2 regions of the Lysinibacillus sp. NPDC056232 genome follow, and region 2 is predicted to be linked to the other one. Evidence: predicted binding sites of a transcription regulator. Region 2 holds the regulator's gene; the other holds the start of a gene.
What was found. Region 2 encodes CtsR, which represses protease genes until heat stress. Its sites were predicted from a motif close to ATGGTCAATAAAGGTCAAACA; they were not measured.
Positions count from the first base shown of each region.

Region 1: a site for CtsR is predicted at 4,863-4,883, ahead of ACFCYJ_RS04795 (ATP-dependent Clp protease ATP-binding subunit). Genes of this name have one in related genera too.

Region 1 is NZ_JBHJTF010000004.1:57,071-64,974, forward strand. It holds gene ACFCYJ_RS04760 (alpha-amylase family glycosyl hydrolase) at 1-140, shown strand, start outside; gene ACFCYJ_RS04765 (DegV family protein) at 238-1,095, opposite strand; gene ACFCYJ_RS04770 (Cof-type HAD-IIB family hydrolase) at 1,379-2,188, opposite strand; gene ACFCYJ_RS04775 (prolyl oligopeptidase family serine peptidase) at 2,310-3,074, shown strand; gene ACFCYJ_RS04780 (metal-sulfur cluster assembly factor) at 3,128-3,436, shown strand; gene ACFCYJ_RS04785 (hypothetical protein) at 3,613-3,747, opposite strand; gene ACFCYJ_RS04790 (Crp/Fnr family transcriptional regulator) at 3,991-4,677, opposite strand; gene ACFCYJ_RS04795 (ATP-dependent Clp protease ATP-binding subunit) at 4,947-7,073, shown strand; gene ACFCYJ_RS04800 (YjzD family protein) at 7,123-7,317, opposite strand.
Region 2 is NZ_JBHJTF010000013.1:59,353-67,256, forward strand. It holds gene ACFCYJ_RS12000 (ATP-dependent Clp protease ATP-binding subunit) at 1-1,278, opposite strand, end outside; gene mcsB (protein-arginine kinase McsB) at 1,268-2,377, opposite strand; gene ACFCYJ_RS12010 (UvrB/UvrC motif-containing protein) at 2,374-2,922, opposite strand; gene ACFCYJ_RS12015 (CtsR family transcriptional regulator) at 2,937-3,407, opposite strand; gene ACFCYJ_RS12020 (magnetosome magnetite crystal formation protein family) at 3,609-3,914, opposite strand; gene ACFCYJ_RS12025 (class I SAM-dependent methyltransferase) at 4,037-4,720, shown strand; gene corA (magnesium/cobalt transporter CorA) at 4,991-5,950, shown strand; gene ACFCYJ_RS12035 (hypothetical protein) at 6,123-6,332, opposite strand; gene ACFCYJ_RS12040 (protoglobin domain-containing protein) at 6,638-7,904, shown strand, end outside.

The DNA of each region.
Region 1 (7,904 bases), on a different contig from region 2:
TTTATCAAGTTAGAAATGATGAAGGTTTAAATGTACCTTATATGGTAGCACTAGGATTTGTATGGCTATTATTCATAGGATTTGTAGTTGTTATTATTAGACGAGGTAAAGTACGACGTAAGGAACAAGATGCTCAATAATAAAGGGTGCTTCATCCTTTATTGATTTTACAGGCAGTTAGTACAAGATAAAATGATAAACCCCCTCAACACTTTTTAAGTGGGGAGGGGGTTTTTGTTAAGCTTGATAGCTTTTATTCGTAAAGAAGATGGCGATTGTACCGGGTCCTACGTGTGAACCGATAGCTGAACCAATCATTGTTACTTGAATGGCTTTTGGTGAAAATCTTTCTTGGATAGAAGCCTTTACGTCGTTGGCAAAGTCTACATCGTCACTATGGCTAATACCAACGATTTTCTCAGAAAAATTATCACCACGCTCTTGCATTAAATCTAACATGCGAGCGATGGCTTTTTTGCGTCCGCGAGATTTTTCAATCGGCACAAGTTTACCGTCCTCTACATTTAAAATAGGTTTAATGCTTAGGAGCCCCCCAAGAAATGCGCTTGCCTTTGATACACGACCACCTTTAGCGAGGTAATCTAAATCCTCTACCGTAAATAAATGTTCTATTTGTGGGGCGAGGGCTTTAATTTTTGCTTCGATTTCTTCAAATGAAGTACCTGTATTTCGGAGGCGAACGGCTTCTTCGACTAATAAGCCGAAACCTAGCGAAGCACATTTAGAATCGATAATAGCTAATTTAAGGGATGGATATTGCTCCTGTACTTGATTGCGAATCATGAGCGCAGTATTATAGGTGCCTGATAATTCCGATGAAAAGGCAATATAGATTCCTTCTTCATCATTTTTTGCTAGATTTTCGAAGTACTTGAGAAATAGCTCTGGTGATACTTGGGATGTTTTTGGGCGAGCACCTTGACGAATAGCATCGTAAATTTCTTTGGAATCAATCGTAATGACATCATCATATTCATTATTGTTCAATTGCACTCGAAGTGGAAGAAGTTCAATATTGTTTTCTTCGTAGTAGGACTTTGGTAAATCACATCCACTATCAGTAAAAATTTTCATCATTTGTCCCCCTAATTTAACATTCTTTTAACTCTATATGAGAAGTTTTCAAATACCTATACTACATAACAGGTGAACAAGTGTCGAGTGTTCACTTTCCACTCTATATTTCTCGAAATTACTTCCAAGTAAATGTTATATAGATATATTATCATATCGAGTTTCAGTATAATTGCAACCCAGGAATAGTAATGTATAACTTTATTCATGAAGTACCCATTGAAGGGCAAAGGATACTCCTAAATAAAGTTCATGGGATATTCATTTTGAACTTACTACTTAACTAGGTTAATTTCAAGCGTTCGATGAGTATTTTAGCGATGCCATCGTCATTATTGGTTGTAGTAATTTCGTTGGCAATATTTTTTAAAGAAGGAATACCATTGCCCATTGCTACACCGATGCCTGCATAATCGATCATTTCTAAATCGTTATCTTCATCACCGAATGCAATAATGCGCTCGCGTGGGATACCCAAATCTTTTGCTACATGAGCGATTCCTACTGCTTTATTTAAACCATGGCGAACAATCTCAATAATGTGAAGTGGCGCACCCCAACGACGATGTTCAATGACCTCTGCATGAACAGCCTGTAAATGATCACGAATAATCATCGAATTTACATCATTCGCTTGAATCAGTAAACTAGTTGGGTTATCAAGTAAATGGGTATAGAGATCCCCAAGAGTGATTTTTGGATTCCCCATATTAAAAATATTTAAAATCCGTTCATCCTCAGTATGCACATAAATATCGTCCTTAACTTCCGCAATAATATTTTCATATTCATAGCTATTAATGGAATCGACGACATCATGCACTACGCCTAAATCAATAGGAGTATGCATAGTTTGCCAAGCAGCATTTTTTGGATGGTGGACGTAAGCACCATTAAAATTCACGATGGGCGTTGTAAGGCCAAGCTCGTGATAGTAAATATCACTCGCACGATAAGGACGACCTGTAGCAATCATAACTTGATGGCCTTGTTCCTTTGCCTGCAATAATGTTTTTTTAGTTTTTGCTGAAATTTGTTGATGGTCCGTTAATAACGTACCATCTAAGTCCAAAACGATTAAATGCGGTTTCATAGCTTATTGCCCCTTTCCTATAATTTGAATAGTATCTCTTTGTAAACCATTCGTCAAAATTTTGTCACAGTGAGAAAAGTTTGCTAACATAAAGATGAGACAAAAATTGGGAGTGACAAAGATGATTGTTGAGAAAGAATTGTGGGGAAATATTCCTTTATTACATATACATACGGAAAATATGAATGAAGAAACCCCGGTAGTGATTTTTTTACATGGTTTCATGAGTGCAAAAGAACATAACTTACATTATGCATATCAATTAGTAGGAAGAGGGGTGCGTGTCCTATTACCAGATGCAAAATTACATGGCGACCGTAGTGAAGGTCTGTCTGAGATGCAAATGAGCTTACATTTTTGGGATATTGTTTTAAATTCTATTCATGAAGTTGAACAATTATATAATGAATTAAAGAATAAAAAATTATTAGTGAACGATAAAATTGGCATTGCTGGTACATCGATGGGTGGAATTGTAACATCAGGCTGTTTAAAGCGTTATGATTGGATCAAAACAGCAGCGGTATGTATGGGTGCACCAAGTTTTATTAAATTAGCGGAGTATCAATTACAGCAATTTGCTAAAAACGGTGTGAATCTGCCAATGTCTGAAGAAGAAGTAAAACAAACGAATGAGCTTCTAGCTAAATATGATGTCAGCCTAACACCAGACAAATTTGCAGGACGACCTGTACTATTTTGGCATGGGGAGTTAGATAAAACTGTACCTTTCAATGAAACGTATAATTTTTATTTAACTTTACGCAAATATTATGAAACAAATCCAGAAAACTTAAAATTTTTAGCTAATAAGAAAGCGGGTCATGCTGTGTCACGTGACGGTATGTTAGCAGCAACTGAATGGCTTGCACAGCATTTGGCATAATAAGATGCATCTGCTATGATTAAGTTAACACTGTGACGGAAGGAGAAATACAGATGGATCAAGATATGAAAGACAGCATGTTCGGTGCATTAGAAAATGTAATTGACCCTGAGCTTGGTATTGATATCGTCAACTTAGGTTTAGTATATGATGTAGAGTTAGATGAAGAAGGTGTAGCAACCGTTACAATGACGCTAACGTCTATGGGCTGCCCAATGGGACCTGTTATTGTTGATCAAGTGAATACAGCTTTAGGTGAGCTTCCAGAGGTAAAAAGTACAAATGTCAATATTGTATGGAATCCACCTTGGTCAAAAGATAGAATGTCACGCTATGCCAAAATGGCATTAGGTGTACGCTAAGTCCACTAAAGCACGATAAAAAATCCCCGCTTGCAACAGTAAGCGGGGATTTTTTCTGTTTTTGAAATACAAAATAGTTAAAGTAATCTTTGTGACTGTGGCGTGCTTTAAATGAGGAAGATTTCTGTTCCAAGCTACTCATCATAAAACAACAGAAGAAACTTATAATAATGACGCTATTGTACATCTGGTGTTGCTGACGCTTTACTATCTGAAATACAACAATTGTTGCTGTCGCTTCGCTTTCGCACAGACAAAACATTGTTGCTAAAGTTTTTTGTTGTATCACTATGAATTTTAGTAACATGCAAGAAGATACACGCTATGTGAAGTGGTTGATTGGAGTGGAGGCTGGGCGACTCCTCGGGGATCAGCGTCACAGATGAGACCCTGCAGCGCAGCGAAGCGGCTCATCGGACGCCCCCAGGAAAGCGCCCAGCCGGAACGGAAATCAACCTCCTCACTTTGCAAAAGGCGCCATACTTTATTTATTTACATAATAGAACACAAAATCCCCACTTATAACTCATAAGCGGGGATTTTGCATGTTGCTATTAATCAATACGACATATTTGTAACGGACAATTCTCACAGGCGATTTCATCCTTTAAAAATTGTAGATCGTGAATGGTTATATAACCTTTTTCGAAAGATATAATATTGTGCTTCTTTAAGTCATTCAGCATGCGATTAATCATCTCTCGACTCGTCGCACATAAATTAGCGATCTCTGTATTTGTTAACGGGAAGTCAATATAAATAGTGTCATTTTCTAAAGGCTTCCCATAAGTATTCGAAAGACGGATAAGCGTTGAAAATAAAGCGCCCTTTTTCCCATTTAAAATCAAATCACGCAAACGACTTTGATGCTTTAAATTTTCTGTTTGCAACCACTTCATATATTCCACCATTAAAATAGGTTGTTCCACTAGTAAAAGTTCCAATGATTCACGGCTTAGAACATATAAACTGGAGGGCTCTAATACTTTAGCGGTCATCGAATTATACGTAAGGTTACAAAATAATGAGCCTTCTCCAATGATACTATCAGGACCACAAATACGAATGGTTAATTCCTTCCCATTCTCCGTTTCCTGACTAATCGAGATAGTTCCTGTTTTTATATAATAAATTTCTTTCGCACGTTCGCCCTCTAAAAAGATTTTACTATCCTTATTTACTTTAATAAAAACACCGTGCTTTTGAAAAAGATCGTGAAATTTCTTTTGTATATTATCCATAATAGTCATATCTTCAACACATCTCTTTCTTTTTTCATAAAAATTGTTTAATTATTACAAAATAAGGTGAGTAATTTACTAAATATAAGAAATATACTTTTATTATAACGTAATTTTCCAGTTATAAGTGAAGAAATTTTAGGGCTAATTCTTTGCTATGGTTTGTCGAGTGTTGTAAAATAAAGTTAGTCAAAAAAGGTCAAACATTTTTTATGAAATAGAATGGCAAACGGAATTCCGCTTAACATTATTGAAAAGGAGTGCTAAATATGCAATTTCAACAAACAAATGACAAAAAACCATTAGAGCAATTTGGACGTAATTTAATTGAAGAAGTAAAAAACGGTAAAATGGACCCGGTTATCGGCCGTGATGAAGAAATTCGTAATGTCATTCGCATTTTAACACGCAAAACGAAAAATAACCCTGTCTTAATAGGTGAGCCGGGGGTTGGTAAAACAGCTATTGTAGAAGGATTAGCCCAACGTATAGTAAAGGGCGATGTTCCTGAAGGGTTAAAGGATTGCATACTGTATGAGTTGGATATGAGTGCCTTAATAGCAGGTGCTAGTTATCGTGGTCAATTTGAAGAGCGCTTAAAAGGTGTATTAAAAGAAGTAAAAGAATCAGAGGGGCGCATTATTTTATTTATCGATGAAATCCATACAATTGTTGGCGCAGGTAAAATGGATGGTGCAATGGACGCGGGAAATATGCTAAAGCCAATGCTTGCACGAGGTGAGTTACATTGTATCGGGGCTACAACATTAGATGAATACCGTATGTATATTGAAAAAGATCCTGCTTTAGAGCGCCGTTTCCAGCAGGTGCTTGTACGAGAGCCATCTATTGAAGATACAGTTTCCATTTTACGAGGCTTGAAAGAGCGTTTTGAGTTACATCATGCAGTACGTATTCATGACCGTGCAATCGTAGCGGCAGCGGAGCTTTCTAATCGCTATATTACAGAGCGTTTCCTGCCAGATAAGGCAATCGATTTAATCGATGAAGCATGTGCGATGATTCGAACAGAAATTGATTCCATGCCACAGGAATTGGATGCAGTAACGCGCCGTATTATGCAGCTCGAAATTGAGGAGCAAGCGTTGTGTAAGGAAAAAGACGAGGCAAGTAAAAAGCGTCTAGAGCAACTCAGCGAGGAATTAACAAAGCTTAAAGAATCCTCTGAGGGCATGCGTAAACAATGGGAAACCGAAAAAGAAGCGTTACATGGCATTCAGAAAAAACGTGAAAAACTTGATAAATACCGCCGTGACTTAGATGAAGCAGAAAGTAAATATGATTTAAATAAAGCAGCCGAACTACGTCATGGGAAAATTCCTACACTTGAAAAGGACATTCAAGAGATGGAAAAACAATTAGAGAATGGTACGGAATCACGGATTTTACGTGAAGAGGTAACAGCTGATGAAATCGCATCAATCGTTTCACGCTGGACAGGAATACCAGTGACGAAATTAGTAGAAGGTGAGCGTGAAAAATTATTGCGCTTAAAAGATACATTGCATGAGCGTGTAATCGGACAAGATAATGCTGTACAGCTTGTTACAGAAGCGGTATGGCGTGCTCGTGCAGGTATCAAAGACCCACATCGACCAATTGGTAGTTTTTTATTCCTAGGGCCAACAGGTGTTGGTAAAACAGAGCTTGCGAAGGCACTAGCGGCACAGTTGTTTGATTCTGAGGATCATTTTATTCGCATTGATATGAGTGAATATATGGAGAAACATAGCGTATCACGTCTTGTAGGGGCACCTCCAGGCTATGTTGGCTATGAGGAAGGTGGGCAATTAACAGAAGCTGTTCGCCGAAATCCGTATTCAGTTGTATTATTAGATGAAATTGAAAAGGCCCATCCTGATGTCGCGAATATTTTACTACAAATTTTAGATGATGGGCGCATTACTGATAGCCAAGGGCGTATGGTCAACTTTACGAACACGGTGGTCATTTTAACTTCTAATATTGGCTCAAGCTATTTAATGGAAGCAAAAGAAGACGATGCTGCTGTTGAGGATGTAGTGATGGCTGCACTGCGTCAACATTTTAAGCCAGAGCTGTTAAATCGTATGGATGATATTATTATGTTCCATGCACTATCAGATGAGCATTTTACAGCTATTGCATGGAAATATATCGAACAGCTTGTCAAACGAGTTGCAGAGCAAGACATTACTTTACAAGTAGAACAAAATGTAGTTGATTGGGTTGTAGAACAAGGAGCAGATGCTCAGTTTGGTGCAAGACCATTAAAACGCTTCGTGCAACGTTATATTGAAACGGCGGTTGCAAAAGAATTGCTTCGAGGTGAAGTATTACCAGGAGAAACATTGCACATTAGAATGCATGATGGCCAATGTGTTGTTGAAAAATAACAAAAAAAACCTGTTCCGCATTGAGCGAAACAGGTTTTTTCTAGTTGAATTAATGATTGTCTGCAGCTTCTGGAGTTGACTCGTTTGGAATAACTGCACCGATGATGAAAACAAGAATTGTAAATACAACTGATGTGACAACAGCAGTTTGGAAATCAAACGTTGTACCAAGTACAGAGCTTACTACGTAGTTTAACATTGTAACTAGTAGGAATGACCATATGAATGTTACGATATATTGCATTAATTTCACCTCAACCGAACTTTTTTATATCATAAAGTTTTACTACATATTCATTATCATATCATAACATAAATCGAAAAAAAAAGAACCTTTTCTGTGAAACATGGCGAATTTATCACGATACCATCAATTGAGAATATTTTAGATGGCAAAATATTCGATTGGTTCATATCTATTTTCGATTTCCTACTGTTTCCGGAAGTGTATCTTTTCTTAGCTTCTACATTAATGTGAAAACATGATTTTTTCATTATTGTTGGCAGGTATGATTATTATCATTGTTTTAATGATTGAAAAAGTTATAGAGAAAAAGAGTAAAGAAAAGGTTGAAGTATTGGATAAAAAATAGCATGGTTCATACACGCTCCAATATTATTTTATAGAGTAAAAGGGTTAACGTTTGGTTATCTATTATTCAAACCTAAGCTATTTCATACCGAGGTGGCTTATTTGGGTCATCTGTGCGTGGGTTATTTTAAATTTGAAACTTTTTTAAGTATCATTCGTAATATAACTAGACAATTCGAATTGATAGAACTGAAAAAAGGGAGAAATGAATTTTTGAACCATTGAATGAAACAATTACT
Region 2 (7,904 bases):
AGAGCGTACATTTTCCAATTTATCTTCAAGCGCTTTTAAGTTTGGTGGTACCGCGAATGAACGTAAGCGTACTTTAGAACCCGCTTCATCAATCAAGTCAATCGCCTTATCTGGTAAGAAACGGTCAGAAATATATCGGTCACTCATTTTTGCTGCCGCTTCAATTGCTTCATCTGTAATTTTCACACGGTGATGTGCTTCATAGCGATCACGTAAACCTTGAATAATTAGGATCGCTTCTTCTACAGTCGGCTCATCAACTTGAATTGGTTGGAACCGGCGCTCTAATGCCGCATCCTTTTCAATATATTTGCGATACTCATCAAGTGTTGTCGCGCCAATACATTGAAGCTCGCCACGTGCTAAAGATGGTTTTAAAATATTTGACGCATCAATGGCACCTTCTGCACCGCCTGCACCGATCAATGTATGCAGTTCATCGATAAATAAAATAACATTACCTGCTTGGCGAATTTCATCCATTACTTTTTTCAAGCGATCCTCAAATTCACCGCGATATTTTGTTCCAGCAACAACTGTCCCCATATCAAGTGTCATAACACGTTTATCACGAAGAATTTCTGGCACTTCATTATTAATAATTTGCTGCGCTAAGCCTTCAGCAATAGCTGTTTTACCAACACCTGGCTCCCCGACTAATACAGGGTTATTTTTTGTACGGCGAGATAGAACCTCGATAACACGTGTAATTTCCTTGCTTCGACCAATGACTGGATCTAAAGTACCTTCACGAGCAATTTGCGTTAAATCACGAGCAAGGCTATCCAATGTTGGTGTATTGGCAGCCTGTGCAGCTTGTTGACCAGATTGAGCATTGTCGTTATTGCCTAATAACAATAGCACTTGCTGACGAGCCTTATTCAATCCGACACCAGCATTATTTAATACGCGAGCCGCTATCCCTTCACCTTCACGAATAAGCGCCAATAGTAAATGCTCTGTTCCAATATAGGAATGACCTAATTTACGTGATTCATCGACTGATAGCTCTATTACTTTTTTAGCTCGAGGTGTGTAGTGGACAATTGGGCCAACATCCTCTTTCCCCTTCCCTACAAGTTCTTCAATACCCGCTTCAATCATTTGAGGGCTAATATCAATGGCTTCTAATGCTTTTGCAGCAATACCGCCACCTTCACGGATAAGCCCTAAAAGAATATGCTCTGTTCCAATTGATTCGTGCTTCCAACGAATTGCCTCTTCTTGTGCAAGCTGTAATACTTTTTGTGCGCGTTGTGTAAAACGATTAAACATCAAATGAATCCTCTCCTTTTCCCCGAATAATAGGCTTACTCACATTTTCTCGAGACAGTGCCTCACGAAGCATTTCAGCCCGTACGCGATCTCGCTCAGCAGGCGGCAAAACGTCCCCTGCGTAATTCTGTAAAAATCCAGGTTGCATACTGACTACACATTCGTTTAATTTAGTCGCTTTAATACCTTCAATTAACTGTAAATCTACGCCTAAACGAACATTTGATAGACAGGTAGCGGCTTCCTCACTCGTTAAAATTCGAGCATATGTTAACGTACCTAAAGCACGGTACACACGGTCTTCTAGAGCAAGTTCTGCTTTTTCCATTAACTTGCCTCTTGCATGCCGTTCTTTTTGAATTATTTTTTCAGCGACACTTTGGATGTCCGCTAAAATGTCATCCTCTGTTTTTCCTAGTGTAATCTGATTTGACACTTGGTAAACGTTACCTATATTTTCGCTACCTTCTCCATATATTCCTCTTACCGTCATTCCTAATCGTGTCATTGCATTAATGATTTGATTCATCTGAGCCGTGAGTGTAAGGGCTGGCAGGTGCATCATGACAGATGCTCGCAAACCAGTACCAATATTTGTTGGGCAACTTGTTAAATAACCAAATGTATCTCGGAATGCATAAGGCAAAGCTTTCTCTAAGGTACGATCAATTTTATTGGCCTGCTCGTATGCCTGTTGAAGTTGAAAACTCGCTGTCATACATTGAATGCGTAAATGGTCTTCTTCGTTCACCATAATGCTAATTGATTCGTCATCAGATAAGAGCATGGAGCCAACTTGCTCTTTTTTTGCAAGCTGAGGACTAATTAAATGTTTTTCTACAAGTATTTGACGTTGTAAAGGCGTTAAATCCTTAATAGCAAAATATGAATAATTTTCTTGAAGTTCTGTACTGTCCTTTATTGCATGTGTAACTGCCTGTTCTACATGTAATGCTTCATCCTCTGTAAAAGCTAATGGAAAACGATAACCATCTAAATTTCGAGCAAGGCGAATGCGTGTACTAATGACAATATCTGAATAATCATCCTCCACACTCATCCATATTGGTGTAGCACGCTCTAAAAACGATTCAATCATCACGACACATCACCACCTTCAAATTGTACCTGCTTCTCAAGTTCCTTCGCTTCATCGCGAAGCTTAGCTGCCTCTTCAAATTGTTCTTTATCTACAGCAAGCTTCATACGTTTACGAATATCCTCAATTTGCTTTTTGATGACATAAACATTGCTTCGAGCACCGGGCATTTTCCCTATATGTTGAGGCCCAGCCTGTATGCGGTTAAAGAGCTTCGGTAAGTGCTCGCTAAAGGTATCATAGCAGCTAGGGCATCCAAATTTGCCTTCTTTTAAAAACTGCTTATACGTAAATCCACATTGTGGACATGTTTGCGGTTGTGCTGGTGCCTGCTGTTTTTCACCCACTTTTTGTTGCTGCCATGAAGGTGAGCCAAACCAATTAGATAATAGCTGTTGAATAGATATTGGCTCTTGCTTAAATTCAGCATGAAATGGATGGAACTGCGAGGCGCAGACGTCACAATAATGGTGCTCCACCTTTTGACCACTTTGAACTTGTGTTACGGTAACTGTCGCATTACGCTGCTTACAATGTTCGCATATCATTTCCATCACCTCTTTTATTTTTGCTGTTCATATTTAATCGTTGTTAGCATCGCTCGTAAAATTTTTGCTCGAATATGATCCCGTAACGGGAGTTGCAAATCAATAGTTGAACGATCAACTGCTGCTAATATTATTTTCGCTTCTCGCCTTGAAATTACCTGCTCATCAATTAGTCGATAAACTAAATCTTCTGCCATTGTTTGCGATGCCCCACCTTCTATTTGCCTAAGGACATCATCGATTAGATCAATTTGTGAATTCGCGCGGACACGTAAAATTCGAATGTATCCACCACCACCACGTTTGCTTTCAACAAGGTAACCTCGTTCGGCAGTAAATCTTGTATTAATTACATAATTTATTTGTGAGGGCACGCACTGAAATTTATCTGCGATTTCACTACGTTTTATTTCAATATGCCCTTCTCCACCTAATTCAAGTACTTGCTTTAAGTAGCCTTCTATGATGTCTGATATATTACGCATTTTAGGAATACACCTCGCTTACTACACTGACTTTGACTATCTTTGACTTTCTTTGAGTATATTATACAAAACGCTTGAAAATAATTGCAATTATTTCGCACACAGAAAAAATCCACCGAATGCTTTAACTATAAGATACCCTTATCGGCAAAAGAAAAAACGCAAGCATATGCAACTAGCATATACTTGCGTCTATAAAAATTATACCCAGCGACCAACAATTGGATAACGCCAAGGCTCATCAGATAAAGCCTTCACAATACCGATAATTGGTACGATAACATACATAATGCCGAAAGCAATCACGAACGGTATACCAATGAGCAGGAAGCTTAAAATACCCGAAATTGTAAGTAATGCTCCAATGACAATTTGGAATAATAAAGCTTGCACAGAAACACTCTTTACCTCTTCATCCGAGCCAATCAAGAAAAATATAATAGGTACTAACCATGGCGCAAAAAATGCACTTGCGTGTATGATTACCTTAGACCATTTTGTTTCCATTTATATCAACCCTTCCATATAATTTTTTAGTTTATGTACTACTTTTTACGAAACTACCCCTCAAATAGTTTCAAATATGAATTGGCTTTATTAAAATTTTTTTGAAAGGCATGTGATACTTGATGGAATTTAATAACACACTTGCAAATGAATATGAAAAAGGTATTCGTCGTACGCTACCAAGCTACGATGCAATGCTGCGTTTAACACAAACCTTTTATCAATCTGCATTACCTGAGAACGCTGAATTTTTAGTAATTGGTTCCGGAAGCGGTAATGAAATTTTACAGCTCGCTGAGAAAAGACCTCATTGGTCATTTGTTGGCATCGATCCATCAGAAGCGATGCTACAAATAGCTAGCGAACGTTTAAAATCTCTACCTAATAATATTTCTTTATATCAAGGAACTATACTGGATACTAAGCCGTCTTCAGTAAAATTTGATGCAGCAAGCTGTGTACTAGTGCTTCATTTTATAAAAGATGATCAAGAGAAGCTTGCAACATTAAAAGAAATAGCAAATAATTTAAAGCCTGATGCTCCATTTGTGCTCGTCTCAAAATACGGGCAGCCAGGTTCCTTAGAAACCGAGCTACAATTTAATTTATGGCGTGCTTATTGGCTACAGCATACAAAGCTCTCACCATCAGACGTAGCGGAAATGGAGAAATCCATCCGTTCTCTTTCATTTATGTGTGAAGAGGACATTTTATCACTATTACAGCAGGCAGGCTTTACAAAACCATCTAGATTCTTTGCCACTACTTTATTTGGCGGTTGGATATGTTATAAAGAAAGCGTATAACTTCTTTCAGCAAATGTCTTTTGTACCGAAAGCGTAGCGACAGGTACAGGTGTCCAAACACCCGCTGAAATAGAGGAACTCAGCCTAAGAACACCACGTCCTGTGGCATTACTGAAATGACCGACATCGTGTCAACCCTCGTGCATGCCTAACCACAAAGCCGATTCTGGACGCAATTATGCCGAGGCATAATTGATAACTTAAGGCATTCTTTCATGTGAAGATCAATACACCTGTTAGGATAGAATTAAAAGAATTGAGGTGAATGCTGTGATACGCACATTTGGAATTACAAAAGACCAAAAACTTATAAAGGAATTTCCGCTTGAAGATATACACAAAAACGAATTTGAATGGTACTGGGTCGATTTTAATTGTCCGACCGATGAGGAAGAATTACTGTTAGACACATTTTTCCACTTCCATCCACTCGCTATAGAAGATTGTTTAATGCGTTTACAGCGGCCAAAGCTCGATTTTTATGATGATTTCCATTTCTTTGTTATTCAAAGGATGAACGAAGAATTAACATCTGAGGAAGTAAATATTTTTGTTTCTAATAAATATATTGTCACATTCCACAAAAATGTAGCACCGGAAATAGATCGAGTACAAAAGATGTTAGAAAAACAGCCAAAGAATTGGGAACGTGGCACAGTGTATTTAACGTACCAGGTAATCGATAAAATCGTTGATAGCTATTTCCCACTTGTCTATAAAATTGAGGATCATTTAAATGAACTTGAAGATGAGCTTACCTACCAAAGTAACCCCAATGCCATGAAAATTGTATTTGAATTCCGTAGTGATTTGCTCGATTTAAGACGCACCATTTTACCAATGCGTGATTTATTATATCGTATCCTTAACTCTTACCGATTTTCTCTTAAAAAATCAGAACGTGCTTATTTCGGAGATATTTACGATCATCTACTAAAACTCACCGAAATGATCGAATCTAACCGCGAGCTCACTGCTGATATGCGTGATAGCTATATGGCGATGAGCTCTAGTCGCATGAATGGCATTATGATGACCTTAACAATTGTTTCAACAATCTTTATTCCTCTAACATTTATTGCCGGTGTTTATGGAATGAATTTTGACTATATGCCCGAACTACATGGGAAATTTAGCTACTTTGTCGTACTCGGAATTATGATTCTTATCGCTTTATTTATGTTGGCAATCTTTAAACTTAAAGGTTGGTTCAATTTATTTAAAACTTAAAAGTAATCGTTTATCCTTGAATATTAACATTACAATCGGGATCACAGGAACGGAGTGACGAGAAGATTGAAGCCAAGCCACGGAAAGTGTCCCTCGGCTTGGAAATCCACCAATTATTCTTTTGTCGACAAGCTGAAGGCACCTTAGAGATTTTCTAAGGTGCCTTTCACTGTTAGTAAGGACCGCGGTCATCAACTTTATCTTCACCTTGCTGTGGAAATAAAAAGTATGCAAGCACCCCAGATACTAATGTTGCACAGATAGTAATTAATAGTTGATCTAAGTTTGGTACTTCAGCATAGTAGTTTCTTAACATGTAAACCGACCCAATTGCTACAATTACCATAACCGGAATGACAAATTTGAAACGTTTCTTCTCCATATAATACCTCCTCAAAACTATTGTTACGTTCAAGCTAAACAGTTCGTATTTTACAGGTTTCCTATTTCAAATTCAATTTACCTATTACCTTTTTAGTAGTCTATTTCATGACTTTTAATTGACAATCATCTGTAATTGATAAAAAAATATAGAAATAAACTAAAATTTCAACCAAATATAGTACAAAAAATAGTAGAATATATTAAATACTATATATTCCGCAAATTAACGACCCAAGCAATTTAATAGGTATTTAGTTTACTATTCTATACATAATACGGACTTAAGAAATGGAGCAAACAACGATGAGTTGGTTTACAAAAAAGAGCGATTCTAGCTACTCAATTACATTAACACCTGAAAATTATAAGAGCAATGTACAATTGGATGTATCAAACCATCCAAAACTTCAAAAACAGTTACAGCTTTTAGATTTAACAATTGAGGATTTAGCCATCATTAAACAACTACAGCCTTTAGCTAAGGATTTAGTTCCTGAAATGGTGGATCAATTTTATGCAGCCATTAGTTTGAGCCAAGATTTGTTAGAAATTATAAACAGAACGTCACAAATCGAGCGTTTAAAAGTTACTTTACATAAACATTTGAGTGATATTTTTGAAAGTCGTATTAATGACTCTTATATTAATGAACGGAAGGCCATTGCCGAAACCCATGTTCGAATTGGTCTACAATCAAAGTGGTATATCGCCTCATTCCAATCGTTAACAGCTACCTTTACACGCTTTACAGATGAGTTAGATATATCAAAACATGATGCAATTCGTGCTATCAATGCCTTCTGCAAAATCATTAACTTTGAACAGCAGCTTGTAATCGAAGCCTATGAAAAAGAAGAGGAACGCATTCGTGCAGTAGACGGTGAAACAAAACATGCACTTGTTACTACCATTCAAAAAACGGCAGAGGAACTCAATGAGATTAGTGAAGAAACAGCAGCTTCTTTATTAGTCATTTCCTCTCAAACAGATGATATCGCAGTAGCTACTAAGCAAGGCTTAAGCTTTGTTGCTGATACACAGGAAAAATCCAGACGTGGACAGCAGCAGCTGCAAGATCAAAATGATTTAATACAGGTAATTTTACAAAGTGTAAACAGCCTCGAAGTTACGATGAACCAGTTACGCACATCTTCTCAAAAAATATCGGAAATTGTAGGACTGGTCACAGGAATTGCCGATCAAACGAACTTATTAGCACTGAATGCTTCTATCGAGGCAGCCCGTGCAGGTGAGCATGGTAAAGGCTTTGCTGTTGTTGCAGAGGAAGTTCGTAAGCTTGCTGAGGAAACAAAAAATGCTGTACAAAATGTTTCCCATCTCATTAAAGAAACAGAAAGTAATATTACAACCATGTCGACTTCGGTTATTAACGTTGATCAAAAGATTCAACATAGCGTAGATACACAAAACAGTTTATCTAAATCGTTTAATGATATCGCCGATGCTGTTTCTGGAATTCAACAGCAGTATGTAAATACATCAAGAGATATTTCTGCAATCTCTAATTTGATTACCGAACTGTCACAAGGTGCTACACTTGTTTCTTCTT